Regions from separate parts of the Variovorax sp. V15 genome, predicted to be linked through region 2. Evidence: riboswitches for the same ligand, from Rfam matches in the RefSeq annotation. Region 2 holds a riboswitch; the other holds the start of a gene.
The links. Region 2 has a riboswitch for thiamine pyrophosphate ahead of ACAM57_RS17465 (cytosine permease). Riboswitches for the same ligand answer to the same signal wherever they lie in the genome.
Positions count from the first base shown of each region.

Region 1 (7,729 bases), 3.0 Mb from region 2:
GGGCGCATCGGCATCGCCGCGCAGAGCGTGGGCATGGCGCGCAGCGCCTTCGACGCCGCGCTGGCCTACGCCAAGGAGCGCCAGGCCTTCGGCGGCTCCATCTTCGACCAGCAGGCCGTGGGCTTCCGCCTCGCTGAATGCGCGACGCAGATCGAGGCCGCGCGCCAGCTGATCTGGCACGCGGCCAGCCTGCGCGACGCCGGCCTGCCCTGCCTGAAAGAGGCCGCCATGGCCAAGCTGTTCGCAAGCGAGATGGCCGAGCGCGTGTGCAGCGCCGCCATCCAGACACTGGGCGGCTACGGCTACGTGAACGACTTTCCGCTGGAGCGCATCTACCGCGACGTGCGCGTGTGCCAGATCTACGAAGGCACTTCGGACATCCAGAAGCTGCTGATCCAGCGCGCGCTGGCGTGACGTGAGCGCACGCCGAGGGCGACGCCCGGGCTGGTGGTACGCCGCGGCATTCGTGCTCGCGGCATTGGCCGTCTGGAGCTTCGTCATCGAGCCACGCTGGGTGGCCGCGCGCGTCGAGCCCCTGAGCTCGGACCAGTGGCAGGCGCCCGCCGGCCTGAAGGTCGCGGTGGCTGGCGACTGGCACCTCACATCCCGCTCGGCATGGCGCGTCACCAGCGTGGAGCGCGCCGCGCGCATCATCGACGAGATCAACGCCGCGCAGCCCGACGTGGTGCTGCTGCCCGGTGACTTCCTCGCGGGCACCGGCGAGGACGACGAGCCCCTGCCCATCGAAGACATGGCCGCCGTGCTCGGCAAGCTGAAGGCGCCGCAGGGTGTGTACGCGGTGTTGGGCAATCACGACTGGTGGCACGGCGGCCAGCGCACCGCAGAGGCACTGGCCGCGCAGGGCATCCGCGTACTGGAGAACACTTCGGCGCGCCTGCCCGGCCACGACATCTGGGTCGCCGGCATCGGAGACCATTCGACCGGCCATTCGGATCCGATGCGCGCGCTGGCCGGCATCCCCGCCGATGCGGCGACGCTGGTCATGATGCACGACCCCTTCAGCTTCGCGACCATGCCTCGCACGCGAGGCCTCGTGGTCGCCTCGCACACGCATGGAGGGCAGGTGAGCATTCCCGGCTACGGCGCGCTGATCGTGCCGGGCGCCGCCCCGCGCGAGTGGGCCTATGGCTGGATCGCGCACAAGGGCCGGCGCATGTACGTCACCAGCGGGCTGGGCGTCAGCATCCTGCCGGTGCGCTTCAACATGCGACCCGAGTGGGTGATGTTCCGGTAGGGCTGCGGGCCGCCTCTGCCGCCTGTCATCGGTTTGGATGACAGACAGGCGCCGCGTGCCGGCGCACCATGGCCGCCTCTTTCCCGGAGGCCCTTGCCATGACCGTTCAGAAATCCATTTCCCTTGCCGCTCGGCTGGCCCTTGTGCCGTCCGCCGTCGCTCTCGCCCTCTCCGCCCAGGCCCAGCCGGCGACGCCCGACATCGCGACGCTGACCGCAACAGAAGCCGTGCGGCAGCTGTGCGCAGGCACCGTCACCAGCGAGCAGCTGACGGCCGCCTACATCGCGCAGGCCAAGGCGAAGTCGAACCTCAACGCGTTCATCACCCTCGACGAAGCCGGTGCGCTGAAGCAGGCGCGTGCCGCCGATGCGCAGCGCAAGCGCGGCGGCGCATGCAAGCCGCTGGCGGGGCTTCCGGTGGCCATCAAGGACAACATCCAGGTGCAGGGCCTGCCCGCCACAGCCGGCACACCGGCGCTCAAGGGCTTCGTGCCTGCCGCCGATGCGCCGGTGGTGGCCAGGCTGCGCGCGGCCGGCGCCGTCGTGCTCGGCAAGACCAACATGCACGAGCTGGCCTTCGGCGTCACCGGCTACAACCCCGCCTTCCAGACCGGCACCGAGGTGGGCGTGCGCAATGCCTACGACGCCAGCCGTATCGCGGGCGGGTCGTCTTCGGGCAACGGCTCGGCACTCGGCGCGCGCATGGTGCCCGCGGCGCTGGGCACCGACACGGGCGGCTCGGTGCGCATTCCCTGCGCATTCAACGGCTGCGCCTCGCTGCGCCCGTCGGTGGGCCGCTATCCGCAGCAGGGCATCGCGCCGATCTCGCATACGCGCGACACCGCCGGGCCGATGGCACAGTCGATGGCCGACGTGGCGCTGCTCGACAGCGTCATCGCCGGCGGCGCACCGCCGAAGCCCGCGAACCTCAAGCGCGTGCGCCTCGGCGTGGTGCCGACCTTCCAGGCGAATCTCGATGCCGACACGCGCGCGGCCACCGATGCCGCGCTCGAAAAGCTACGCGCTGCCGGCGTCACGCTGGTGAACGTCGAGATGCCGAAGCTCATGGAGCTCAACGGCGCCGTCGGCTTCCCGCTCGCGCTCTACGAGGCGAACGACGACATGGCGGCCTATCTCGCGACATACCGCACCGGCATCGACATCGCGCAGCTCACGGCCGGCATCGCGAGCCCCGACGTCAAGGGCACCTTCGAAGCCTTCGTCATCCCGCGCAAGCTGCCGGCGCCCAGCGGCGTGGTGGATGCGAAGCCGGTCTACGACAACGCGATGCGCGTCGCGCGCCCCGCGTTGCAGAAGCTGTATCGCGACACCTTCACGAAGAACAGGCTCGACGCGCTGGTGTTCCCGACGGTGCCGCGCGTGGCCCTGGCGGCCGCGCCGGACGCCAGCAGCCCCGAGAACTTCGGCGCGCTGATCCAGAACACCGACCCGGGCAGCAATGCCGGCATTCCCGGCATCCAGTTGCCCTCGGGCATCGGCGCGACGACGGGTCTGCCCGTGGGCCTGGAGCTCGACGGCCCCGCCGGCAGCGACCGCAGGCTGCTGGCCGTGGGCCTCGCGGTGGAGAAGGTGCTGGGACGGCTGCCCGCGCCGAAGTGACCGGCTGCGGGTGTCAGCGCAAGGCCGCCAGCGCCGAGCGGCGCTCGATGCCCAGCTTGTCGAAGATGCGGCGCAGGTAGGTGCGCACGGTGGGCACGCTCACCGCCATGCGCCGCGCGATCTCCTTGTCGGTGAGCCCTTCGCGTACGCAGCGGGCCACCTCCTGCTCGCGCGCACTCAGCAGCGCATCGGAGGAGGCAGGTGCATGCGATGAAGGTATGGCTGTTGCAGCGGCACGCTGCGCCCGCTGCAACGCGCCGATGAACGCCGGCTCGATCAGGTCCAGCAGCGCCTTCTCGTGATCGCCGAAATCGCCGCGCCCCTTGCGGCGCCAGATGCGCAGGTCGCCCAGTGCCCGGTCGCCCTCGAAGGCATGCAGGTTCATGCCCCAGTGCAGGCCGTCGCGCGCGAGGAAGTCGTTGAAGAAGGGCGTGCGCATCAGCTCGCGCTGCGGCATCACCTCGGTCACGCGCGTGGCACGGCGGCGCGACTGCAGCACGAAGGTGATCGGGTCGTGGTGCTGGTGCCACTGCGCGTAAGTGTCGAGGTTCGCCGGGTCCATGTGGATCGCCACGCGCGAGCCGAAGCTGTTGCCCGCCGCGTCCCAAACGAAGGAGGCGAACTGGTCGGCGTGCAGCAGGTCGAGCAGAGCCCTACCGAGGCGCTCGCGGATCTCGTGCTCGCCACGGTCGTCCTCGGCCAGCAGCGCGAAGACGCCGCGCAGGGCCTGCTGTTCGGGGGCTGTGAGGTACATCGCGGGCTTTCTCGACGGGCTAGGGCAACGCTATCGTTTAGCAAGCGCCGCGCCAAGGGTGGATGCCCAGGGACCGGGCCGGCCGGTGCGCAGGCGCTGCAGGAGCCCATCCGCCGCAAGCGGCCTTCACCGGCTCCGGGCTTGCCCTGTCGGAAGCTGGGCCGCGAGGTGTTCCAATAGCGGTCTTCATGAGTTCCACCGATCCCACCCCCGGGCCTTGCCCCTGCGGCCGAACCGACCGCCGCGACAAGCCCGTCGCCCATGCCCTGTGCTGCGGCCGATATCTCGACGATTTCGACGGCACGCCCGCGCCCGATGCCGAATCGCTGATGCGCTCGCGCTATTCGGCCTTCGTGCTGGAGCGCGGCGAGTACCTGCTCGCCACCTGGCACCCCTCGAAGCGCCCGGCCTCCATCGAGTTCGAGCCGGGCGTCAAATGGCTCGGGCTGGACGTCCGCGCCCGGTCGGTGCTCGATGCGGACCACGCCGAGGTCGAGTTCGTCGCGCGCCAGCGCGGCCCCTCCGGCGCCGCCACGCGCCTGCACGAGCGCAGCCGCTTCGTGCGCGAGGACGGGCGCTGGTACTACCTCGACGGCGACCTGCGGTAACAACCCGCGGGTTGACGCGCCCGGCCGAGGCTCGCACAATCGGCCCCGCTCCGGGGTGCACGCATGTGGCGTGCTGAGATGGCAAAGCTGCCGACCCGCGAACTTGATCCGGGTCATACCGGCGTAAGAAGAGCTGCACTCCCTGACTTCGGTCCGTCCACCTTCCCGTGACGGGCTTCTGCCGAAGACCACCGAGCGATTGCGGAGCACCCTTTCCTCAACAAGGAGTGCCTCCGATGAATGCCCCCGACAAGTTCACCTCGCTGCTTTCGCTGACGCGCGAGCCCTTTCCCGCGTCGCACAAGTGCGTGATCCCGGGCAGCCGGCCCGACCTGTTCGTGCCCGTGCGCGACGTGCAGCTGACCAACGGCGAGACCGTGTCGCTCTACGACACCTCCGGCCCGTACACCGACCCGAAGGTCGAGATCGACGTGCGCCGGGGCCTGCCCGACGTGCGCGGCGCGTGGATCGCCGAACGCGGCGACACCGAGAGCTACGAAGGCCGCGTGCACCATGCGCTGGACGACGGCGCCAAGAACGAGGACCGCGACGCCCAGCGCCTGGCCGAACTGCGCGCCGGTGCCTCGGCGCTGCAGCGCACGCCCCGCCGCGCGAAATCGGGCGGCAATGTCACGCAGATGCACTACGCACGCCGCGGCATCGTCACGCCCGAAATGGAATACGTCGCCCTGCGCGAGAACGGCAAGCGCGAGTGGATGGCCGAGTACCTCGCCAACGAGGAGCGTGCGAAGCGCGTGGCTGGCAACCCGATGGGCGCGAGCATCCCGCGCATCATCACGCCCGAGTTCGTGCGCGACGAGGTGGCGCGCGGCCGCGCGATCATTCCCGCGAACATCAACCACCCCGAGGTCGAGCCGATGGCCATCGGCCGCAACTTCAAGGTGAAGATCAACGCGAACATCGGCAATTCGGCCGTCACCTCGAGCATCGAGGAAGAGGTGGAGAAGCTGGTGTGGGCCATCCGCTGGGGCGCGGACAACGTGATGGATCTTTCCACCGGCAAGAACATCCACACCACGCGCGACTGGATCGTGCGCAACAGTCCCGTGCCGATCGGCACCGTGCCCATCTACCAGGCGCTCGAGAAGGTGGGCGGCGTGGCCGAGGACCTGACCTGGGAGATCTACCGCGACACGCTCATCGAGCAGGCGGAACAGGGCGTCGACTACTTCACCATCCACGCCGGCCTGCGCCTGCCCTTCATCCACCTGACGGCCAACCGCATGACGGGCATCGTGTCGCGCGGCGGCTCGATCATGGCCAAGTGGTGCATCGCGCATCACAAGGAGAGCTTCCTCTACACGCACTTCGAGGACATCTGCGACATCATGAAGGCCTACGACGTGAGCTTCTCGCTCGGCGACGGCCTGCGCCCCGGCTCGGGCGCCGACGCCAACGACGAGGCCCAGTTCGCCGAACTGCGCACGCTGGGCGAGCTCACGCAGATCGCCTGGAAGCACGACGTGCAGACCATGATCGAAGGCCCGGGCCATGTGCCGATGCACATGATCCAGTCGAACATGGACGAGCAGCTCAAGCATTGCCACGAGGCGCCCTTCTACACGCTGGGCCCGCTGACCATCGACATCGCGCCGGGCTACGACCACATCGCCAGCGCGATCGGCGCGGCCATGATCGGCTGGGCCGGCACCGCGATGCTGTGCTACGTGACGCCGAAGGAGCACCTGGGCCTGCCCGATCGCGACGACGTGAAGCAGGGGATCATTGCCTACAAGATCGCCGCGCACGCCGCGGACGTGGCCAAGGGGCACCCGGGCGCGCGCTCGCGCGACGACGCGCTGAGCAAGGCGCGCTTCGAGTTCCGGTGGCAGGACCAGTTCAACCTCGGCCTCGACCCCGACACGGCGCGCGAATTCCACGACGAGACGCTGCCCAAGGATTCGAGCAAGGTGGCGCACTTCTGCTCGATGTGCGGCCCCAAGTTCTGCTCGATGAAGATCACGCAGGAAGTGCGCGAGTACGCCGCGAAGAAGGGCGTGGCCGAGGATCAGGCCATGAGCGAGGGCATGGAGGAGAAGTCGAAGGAGTTCATGGCGGGCGGGGGTGAGATGTACATCCCCATCAAGGCCGTGTCCTGAAGCGTTGACCCCGGGGCCGGGGCGCCCCGGCCTCAGTTCCAGCGTGGAACCGCTTCGTCCTTGAGCTGCTGCCGCAGCGCGTCGTAGTCGGGCACCACGCTCTCCACGGTCTCCCAGAAGCGGTGCGAGTGGTCCATCACCCGCAGGTGGGCCAGTTCGTGCGCCACGACGTAGTCGATCACCGGCAGCCGGAAGTGGATCAGCCGCCAGTTGAGCCGGATCGACCCGTCGGCGCTGGCGCTGCCCCAGCGCGTTGCCGCGTTGGACAGCGACAGCTTCTGCCACTGCACGCCGAGCAGCGGCGCGAAGTGGTCCAGCCGCTCGATGAACAGCTTGCGCGCCTGCCGCATGAGCCAGGCCTGCGCGGCGTCGCGGATCTGCGAGGGCTCGGCGTTCTGCGAGACGGCCAGCCGCAGGATGCGCGGCGCGCCTTCCTCGGTGGCTGCGTCCAGCGTGCCACCGACGCTCGCGAAGCCGTGCTTGGGATCGAGCCGCATCACGACCGGCTCTCCCAGGAACGGGAAGGCTGCGCCGTCCTTCCATTCGATGCGCGTGGCTTCCACGCGCGCGAGGCGCTGTCGCGTCTCCGTGAGCTTGCGCAGGATCCAGTCCGACTTCTCGTGGATGGCCGCATCCACATCGCGCAGCGCCACCCAGCGCGGCGCGCGCACCGACAGCCCTTCGGCCCCCACCAGGAAGCCGATGGTCTTGCGCTTGCCGCGCTTGAATTCGTAGGCCACGCGCGCGGAGCCCAGCACCACTTCGCGCGTGGCCTGGGGGTGGGCGAAGTTCGCGAGCGTCAGCGTGTCGGCCAGCGGCACCGCGGGCGGCGCATTCGGATCGACGGGCGCGGGAGGAAGGATGGCCGCGTCCGGCAGCACGGAAGGCGGTACCGCCGGCTTCGGCTTCCTCGGACGGCGCGGACGTGCCGGCGCGGGCGCCGGGGGCGCGAACTCGCTCCCCAGCCCCTCGAACAGGTCCATCGTGAACCGGAGCAATCCCCCCATGGCGGGCCTTCTGGCTTCTGTCGCTCTACCGGCGGCCCGCGCCCGTCAGCTCACCGCTTCCTGCCGGGCGGGCCGGGAGGGGCTGTTCGCGTAGGCCTCGGGGTCGAGGCGGCGCATCTCGGCCTCGATCCACTCCTCGACCTCGCGCATCAGCTCGTCGGGCTTGCGGCCCACGCTGGGAATGGCCGGGCCGATGGACACGTCGACCACGCCGGGGCGCTTGATGAAGGCCTTGCGCGGCCAGACCTTGGCCGAGGTCACGGCGATCGGGATCACCGGCACGCCGGTCTCGCAGGCCAGCCGCGTGCCGCCGCTCTTGTAGGTGCCCTTCTGCCCGCGCGGGATGCGCGTGCCCTCGGGGAACAT
Region 1 covers NZ_AP028659.1:651,567-659,295, reverse strand. Annotated here, with positions in the region: gene ACAM57_RS03245 (acyl-CoA dehydrogenase family protein) at 1-414, shown strand, start outside; gene ACAM57_RS03240 (metallophosphoesterase) at 416-1,255, shown strand; gene iaaH (indoleacetamide hydrolase) at 1,354-2,874, shown strand; gene ACAM57_RS03230 (response regulator transcription factor) at 2,888-3,628, opposite strand; gene ACAM57_RS03225 (YchJ family protein) at 3,817-4,236, shown strand; TPP riboswitch at 4,278-4,383, shown strand; gene thiC (phosphomethylpyrimidine synthase ThiC) at 4,473-6,356, shown strand; gene ACAM57_RS03215 (M48 family metallopeptidase) at 6,389-7,363, opposite strand; gene ACAM57_RS03210 (1-acyl-sn-glycerol-3-phosphate acyltransferase) at 7,409-7,729, opposite strand, start outside.
Region 1: linked by a shared signal. The riboswitch ahead of thiC (phosphomethylpyrimidine synthase ThiC) and the one ahead of ACAM57_RS17465 (cytosine permease) in region 2 are both predicted to bind thiamine pyrophosphate.

Region 2 (7,729 bases):
TGAAGACGCCGGGCGACCTGGCCCGCGTGCGCTCGCGCCTGAACGGCAAGCTGTGGGAAGAACTGACCGAGGCCGAGCACCGCGCCTTCCCGGGCGACTACGAAGCGCAGGTGAGCCAGGGCGCGATCACCGCGCATTCGGAAGAGCACCTGGCCACCTCCGACCGCGGCATCGTGATGCTGCGCCGGCTGCTGCAGCGCCAGCTCGATGCGGTGCGCGAGGGGCGCGATCCGGCGGGCGTGAGCTTCGACCCGGCACCGCCGCCCGTGCATTTCGACGCCGGAAACTTCATCGTGAGCGAATGAGCGCAGCGGCGTCCATCGCGGGCCAGCCCATCGCCGTGCGGGTGGCGCGCAAGACGGTCGAGGCCGAGGACGTGGCCAGCTTCCGGCTGGTCTCGGCCAGCGGCGCGCCGCTGCCGGGCTTCGCGCCAGGCGCGCACATCGACGTGTCGCTGCCCGGCGGGCTGGTGCGCCAGTATTCGCTGTGCAACCTGCCAGGGCAAGACGAGCACTACGAGATCGGTGTGCTGCGCGACGCCGCCTCACGCGGCGGCTCCCTCGCGATGCACGATGCGGTGCATGAAGGCGCGGTGCTGAACATCAGCCCGCCGCGCAACCACTTTCCGCTGGACGAAGGCGCCGCGCACAGCCTGCTGCTGGCCGGCGGCATCGGCGTGACCCCGCTGCTGTCGATGGCTCAGCGGCTGGCCTCGCTGGGTGCCGATTTCGCGCTGCACTGCTGCAGCCGAACCGCCGCGCGGGCGCCCTACCGGCGTCGGCTGGAAGGCAGCGACTTCGCCGACAGGGTGTTCTTCCACCATGACGACGGTCCGCCCACGCAACGGCTGGATCTCGCCGCGACCATCGGCCGCCCGGCACCCGGCAGGCACATCTACGTGTGCGGCCCGCAGGGCTTCCTCGATGCGGTGCGAGCCATGGCACGCGACCTGCAATGGCCGGACGCCCAGGTGCACTTCGAATACTTCTCGGGCGCGATGCAGCCGGCAGGCGAACAAGGCGAGTTCGAAGTCGAGCTGCGCAGTTCGGGCCGCGTGGTGCGCGTGCCAGCCTCGCTCAGCGTGGTGGACGCACTGGCGGCCGAGGGTGTCGACATCCCCGTGTCCTGCGCGCAGGGCGTGTGCGGCACCTGCCTTACGCGCGTGCTGCAGGGCGAGGTCGAGCACCGCGACCTCTATCTCACGCCCGAGGAGCAGGCCGCCAACGACCAGTTCCTGCCCTGCTGCTCGCGGGCCCGTTCAGCCCGGCTGATGCTCGATCTGTAGCAGCTCGTAGAGCACCATGCGCGTCTGCCGGCCGCGCAGCTCCGCGAGCTCTTCGATGCGGCGCGTGGCGAGCCGGCCGCCCAACCCCTCGAAGGTGGCCTCGGAGATCAGCGTGCGCGTGCCCAGCTCCTTGTTGGCACCCTCGATGCGGCTCGCCGCATTGATCGCGTCGCCGATGGCGGTGTACGACAGGCGGTTGCTCGAGCCGAGCACACCCGCGATCACATGGCCGGTGTGGATGCCCACGCGCGTGCGGAACTCCTGCAGGCCCTCGGCGCGCCACTTCTCGTTGAGCGCGTTCATCTCGGCATGCAGCTCGATCGCCGCGAGGCAGGCGCGGTACTCAGCATCCTCGAGTTCGGTGGGTGCGCCCCACAGCACCATGATGCCGTCGCCCATGAACTTGTCGATCACGCCGCCGTGACGCGCGAAGATGCCGGCGGCGAGATTGAAGTACTCGGTGAGCTGGCGCACGAGCACCTCGGCCGGCATCGACTCCGAGATGCTGGTGAAGCCCTCCACGTCGGTGAACATCGCGGTGATGCGCTTCGGCGAGCCGCTCGGCCCCAGCGCGTGCCCTTCCGCGACGAGTTGCCGGATGATGTCCACCGGCACGAACTTGCTGAAGGCCTTGAGGCTGCGCGCGGATTCGTCCAGCGCCTGGTTGAGGTGCTGCACCTCGAGCACCCGGCTCGGCTCGATCGGCAGATCGTCGAGTTCCAGCCGCCCGATGCGGCGCGCGACGCGCGAGAGGTTCTCGATGGGCCCGGTCACCAGCTTCGACAGCCGCAGCGAAATGATGAGCGCCAGCGCCAGGAAGCTGACCGTCAGCGCCAGCGACCAGAGCACCGAGCGCTGCAGGCCACCGAGCAGCAGCTCCTCGGGCTCCCAGCTCACGAGCTGCCACCGGGTGTGCGGCAGGTGCGAGGTCTGCACGAGGTAGCGACTGCCTTCGTGCTCGATGGAGAAGGCCTGGTCGTCGGCTCCGCCTGCCGTGCTGACCGAGAGCATGTGCGCATGGATGGCGCCGAGCACGCCGCTGTCGGGCGACTCCAGCTCGCGCACCGGATCGGGATGGTCGCTGCGCGCGATCACGTGGTGGTCCGAACTCATCAGGGCGCTCTCGCCATGGCCCTGCGCACCGAAGGCACCCACGAGCCTGGACAGATGCCCCAGCGACACGTTGGCATCGACCACGAGTCCCCGCCTGTGCCCTTCGTCGTCGGCGCGCGCCGAAGGCCGCGCGTGCCCGACGGCCAGCTCCTGCGAGTCGCTCATCATGAATGGCTGGGTCCACACCGGTCCTTTCGCCTTCATGGCCTCCAGGTACCAGGTGCGCTTCTCGGGATCGAAATCGCTGCGGTAGGCCGAGATCGATGTTGTCGCAAAACGCTGCTTCGCGTCGCCGCCGTCCCGGTCCGGCGAGTCCTTGTAGTGCCAGGTCTCGGTGCTGAATCCGTCGGCGCGCAGCACCTGGCGGATGGCCGGCACCGGGTAGCGCACCGCCATCAGCACGTGGCCGTGGTCGGTGGCCACGTTGATGCTGTCGATTTCCGGCGTCTGCTCCAGCAGCGTCCAGAGCATCTCGGCGGTCTGCTCGCCATCTTCGCCGCAGACATGGACGCTGGGCGAATCGGCGATCGCACGGATCGCCGCCTCGGTCTTCGCAAGGAAGGCGAGCACGCTGTCCTCGACCCGGTCGTGGTTGATCTTGTGCGCGGCGGTGCCGAGCCTCGACACCAGCCTCTCGGCGGCCCAGTAGCCGAAGGCCACCAGGAGCAGCGACTGCACCAGCGCCACCGCGCAGATGATGGTCCCCACGTCGACCCTGAACCGCCTGAGGCGGGTGCCCTTGAAATCCTCATCGACCATGCAAGCTCCTCTTCATTTCTTGTTTCTGCACGCTTATCGGCATGCGCTCCCGTTTCTTCTGCCGTCGTTTTCCTCGGCGGTCGATTCTCGCGCGGCGCATCCGCATGCCGAGGGTTTTCCCTGCCCGCAAAGGCATGCCTGGCGTCGCGGCTTCCCGGCCCCGCATAAAATCGGCTCCGCGCCACGGGTTTGCCGCGGCGTACTTGCTAGGGGTGTTGGGCGGCTTGCCGTCCGGCTGAGAAAGTCCCTTTGAACCTGATTGAGGTAATCCTCGCGCAGGGAAGCTGGTCCGGTGGCCTCTCGCGCCTTCTCGCGTGAAAGCCGCGCCACTGGGGCCTCGCCCACCTGCCAAACCTTTTGCACTGGAGCAAACGGATGGCACACGACGACAAGAACAACGATGCCGCTGGCGTCTCGAACGAGGCGCTGACGCCCCTGCCCGCCTCGCGGCGCGTGTTCGGCTGGCACGACCATGCCTCGCTCTGGTTCAGCCTCGGCGTGGGGCTGCTTGTGATGCAGATCGGCGCCTACCTGGTGCCGGCCGTGGGCACGCGCGACGCGGCGATCGCCATCGTGCTCGGCTCCTGCATCGGCGCGGGCCTGCTGGCCTGGACCGCGCGGCTTGGCTGCCAGAGCGGCCTGGCGAGCGCCGGCCTCATGCACGCCACCTACGGCAGTGCCTTCGCGCGGCTGCCGGTGCTGCTCAACATCGTGCAGCTGGTGGGCTGGACCACCTTCGAACTCGTGGTGATGCGCGAAGGCACGCAGGCCATCGGCCAGACGGTGGTGGGGCCGGCGCTGGGCAGCTTCTGGGGCGGCGTGCTGACGACCTTGCTGTGGGGCGCGGTGCTGCTGGCGCTGCTCGCCGGCTCGATGGTGAAGCTGGTGCGGCGCTTCGTGAGCCGGTTCGGGCTGCCGCTGGTGGTGCTGTCGCTGCTGTGGCTCACGTGGCAGTTCGCGGCGCAACTGCAGGCCAAGGGGCTGGACGCCTTCTGGGCGCGCCCCGGCGACGGCACGATGGGCATGTTCAGTGCGCTCGACCTGGTGATCGCGATGCCGGTGTCGTGGCTGCCGCTGGTGGCGGACTATGCGCGGCACGGCAAGCGCAGTTCCGGCGGCCTCGGCGGCGCATTCGGCGGCACCTGGATCGGCTACGCGGTCGCGAACGTCTGGTGCTATGCGCTGGGCGTGATGGTGGTGAGCGTGGCCGAACCGGGCACGGGCCTCGTCACCGCGCTGCTGCTGGCCCAGGGCGGCCTGGTGGCGCTGGGCCTCATCCTCATCGACGAGCTCGACAACGCGTACGGCGACGTCTACTCGGGCTCGGTCTCCACGCACAGCCTGCTGCCGCGCTGGAGCGTGAAGCGCTGGGGCCTGCTGCTGGCTGCCCTGTGCATCGCGCTGGCGCTGGTGCTGCCGATGCACACGCTGGAGCCCTTCCTGCTGCTGCTGAGTTCGGTGTTCGTGCCGCTGTATGGGGTGATCATCGGCCGGCTGGGCAGCGGCGAGGCGGTATCGCCGCAAGGCGCGCGGCGCAAAATCGACTTCGGCGCGGCACTGATCTGGATCGCGGGCATCGCCGCGTATCACGCGCTTGCCAAGTGGGCACCGCAGTTCGGCTCCGCGCTGCCGACACTGGCCGCGACTTTCGCGCTGGCCTGGCTCAGCCGGCCTTCAACGGCAGCCGGTGCGTCGGCACTGGCGCAAAGCCGTGGTTGAGCGGGCCATGACCCGCGCCGATCTTCACGTCTGCACCTGCAGCCATCGCGCCGAGGATGTAGGCGCGCGCCCTCTCGACCGCCTCGGGCAGCGTCGCGCCCAGCGCAAGGTGCGCGGCAATGGCGGACGACAGCGTGCATCCGGTGCCGTGCAGGTTGCGGCTTTCGATGCGGCCGGAGGCCAGTCGCTTGCGTTCGCCATCGGCCTGCAGCAGCACATCGACCACTTGGTTGCCCGGCAGATGGCCGCCCTTGAGCAGCACGGCCTTCGCGCCGAGCGCCAGCAGTTCGTCGGCCGCGCCGTCGAGTGCATCCACGCCTTCGATGGCACGGCCGATCAGCAAGGCGGCTTCGTCGAGATTGGGCGTGACGACCACGGCGCGCGGGAACAGCTCGCGCACCAGCACCTGCACCGTCTCGGCCGCGATCAGGCGATCGCCGCTGGTGGCGACCATCACGGGGTCGAGCACCACGTTCTTCAGCCGGTAGCGGTCGATGGCCCAGGCCACCACTTCGACCACCTCGGGCGCGTGCAGCATGCCGAGCTTGACGGCATCGACGCCGATGTCTTCGACCACGGCCTGGATCTGCGCCTTGAGGAAGTCGGGCGGCACGCCGTGGATGCCCGAGACGCCCAGCGTGTTCTGCGCGGTGAGCGCAGTGATGGCCGTCATGCCGTAGCAGCCCAGGGCGGCGAAGGTCTTGAGATCGGCCTGGATGCCGGCGCCGCCACCGCTGTCGGAACCGGCGATGGAAAGCACGCGTGCGTAGCGCTGAGTGGGCTCTTGGGTCATGCCGAAAATTATCGGCGACGCGAAGGAGCCCTGGCATGAGCCTTCCTTTCGACTCGGTCGCCATCCTCGGCGCAGGCCTCATGGGCCGGCTGATGGCGGTGACGCTGGCGCACGCCGGGTGCAAGGTCGATGTGTTCGAGGCCGGCAGCGCCGAGGCCGAAGGCGCTGCCGCGCGCGTGGCCGCCGCGATGCTGGCGCCGCTGGCCGAATCGGCCGTCGCACCGGTGTCTGTCGTGCGCATGGGGCAGCACGCGCTCGCGCGCTGGCCGGAGCTGCTCGCGCCGCTGGCACAGCCCGTGTTCTTCCAGCGCGAAGGCACGCTGGTGCTCTGGCATCGGCAGGACGCGGCCGAAGCAACGCGGCTCGCCCGCGTGCTCGCGAACACCGGTGCGCAGGTGCCCGAGCTGGCGCCGATGCAATCCGTCGACGCTCGCGCGATCGCCACGCTGGAGCCCTCGCTGGGCCAGCGCTTCGCTCAGGGCCTGTTCCTTCCGGGCGAAGGCCAGCTCGACAATCGCGCGCTGCTGGCCTCGCTGCTCGCCACGCTCGAGAGCAGCCCTCTCGTCACGCTGCACTGGCAATCGCCGCGTACGCCTTCGGACTTCTCGCCCGGAACGACAGGCCAGCCCGACTGGGTAATCGACTGCCGCGGCCTCGGCGCCCGTCCGCAGTGGAATGCTCTTCGTGGTGTGCGCGGCGAGGTGATCCGCGTGCATGCGCCCGAGGTGAGCCTGAAGCGACCGACGCGCCTCGTGCATCCGCGCTACCCGCTCTACATCGCGCCCAAGCCGGGCAACCTGTTCGTGATCGGCGCGACCGAGATCGAGTCGGACGACATGTCGCCCGCCAGCGTGCGCTCCACGCTCGAACTGCTGAGTGCCGCGTATGCGGTGCACAGCGGCTTCGCCGAGGCGCGCATCGTCGAGATCGCGACGCAGTGCCGGCCCACGCTGCCCGACAACCTCCCTGCCCTGCGCCTGCCGCAACCGCGCGTGCTGCAGATCAACGGCCTGTACCGCCACGGTTTCATGATCGCGCCCGCGATGCTCGACGCGGCGATGGAGGTGCTGACGCAGGGCCGCTCGCCCCTTGCGGAGAGCTTCGGCATGGAGACCCGAGACACATGACGATGAACATCCTGATCAACGACAAGCCCTTCACCCTGCCCGACCAGGCGATGCTGACCGACGCGCTGGCCGCGCTGGAGGCCACGCCGCCCTTCGCGGTGGCCGTGAACCGCGAATTCGTGCCGCGCTCGGCCTACGCCACGCGCGCGCTGAAACCCGAAGACCGCGTCGAAGTGATCCGCCCCGTGACGGGCGGCTGATTGATGGAGACAACAGAAATGACGACCCCGAACGACCCCTTGGTGCTCTACGGCGAGACCTTCCACAGCCGCCTGCTGCTGGGCACCGCGCGCTACCCGTCGCCCGACCTGCTCGAAGCCGCCGTGAAGCGCGCGAAGCCCGCAATGCTCACTGCCTCGCTACGCCGGCAGACGGCCAGCCAGGGCTCGGGCAACAGCGAGCTCGGCAACGGCTTCTGGGAGCTGCTGCGCAAGCTCGCGGTGCCGGTATTGCCCAACACCGCCGGCTGCCACAGCATTCAGGAGGTGGTCGCCACCGCGCAGATGGCGCGCGAGCTGTTCGACACGCCGTGGATCAAGCTGGAGCTGATCGGCGACGACTACACGCTGCAGCCCGACACGCTGAACCTGGTCGACGCGGCCTCGCAGTTGATCCGCGAGGGCTTCAAGGTACTGCCCTACTGCACCGAGGACCTCGTGCTGTGCCAGCGCCTGGTCGACGTCGGCTGCCAGGCGGTGATGCCTTGGGCCGCGCCCATCGGCACCGGCCGCGGACCGGTCAACCCCTACGCGCTGCAGGTGCTGCGCGACCGGCTCAAGGTGCCGATGCTGGTGGACGCTGGACTGGGCCTGCCTTCGCACGCCTGCCAGGTGATGGAGTGGGGATACGACGGGGTGCTGCTGAACACGGCCGTCGCGCTGGCGCAGGACCCGGTCGCAATGGCCGGCGCCTTCGCCGACGCAGTGCAGGCCG
Region 2 covers NZ_AP028659.1:3,695,129-3,702,857, forward strand. Annotated here, with positions in the region: gene ACAM57_RS17450 (Rieske 2Fe-2S domain-containing protein) at 1-305, shown strand, start outside; gene ACAM57_RS17455 (2Fe-2S iron-sulfur cluster-binding protein) at 302-1,285, shown strand; gene ACAM57_RS17460 (adenylate/guanylate cyclase domain-containing protein) at 1,259-3,157, opposite strand; TPP riboswitch at 3,356-3,456, shown strand; gene ACAM57_RS17465 (cytosine permease) at 3,533-4,876, shown strand; gene thiD (bifunctional hydroxymethylpyrimidine kinase/phosphomethylpyrimidine kinase) at 4,821-5,669, opposite strand; gene ACAM57_RS17475 (FAD-dependent oxidoreductase) at 5,705-6,796, shown strand; gene thiS (sulfur carrier protein ThiS) at 6,793-6,996, shown strand; gene ACAM57_RS17485 (thiazole synthase) at 7,015-7,729, shown strand, end outside.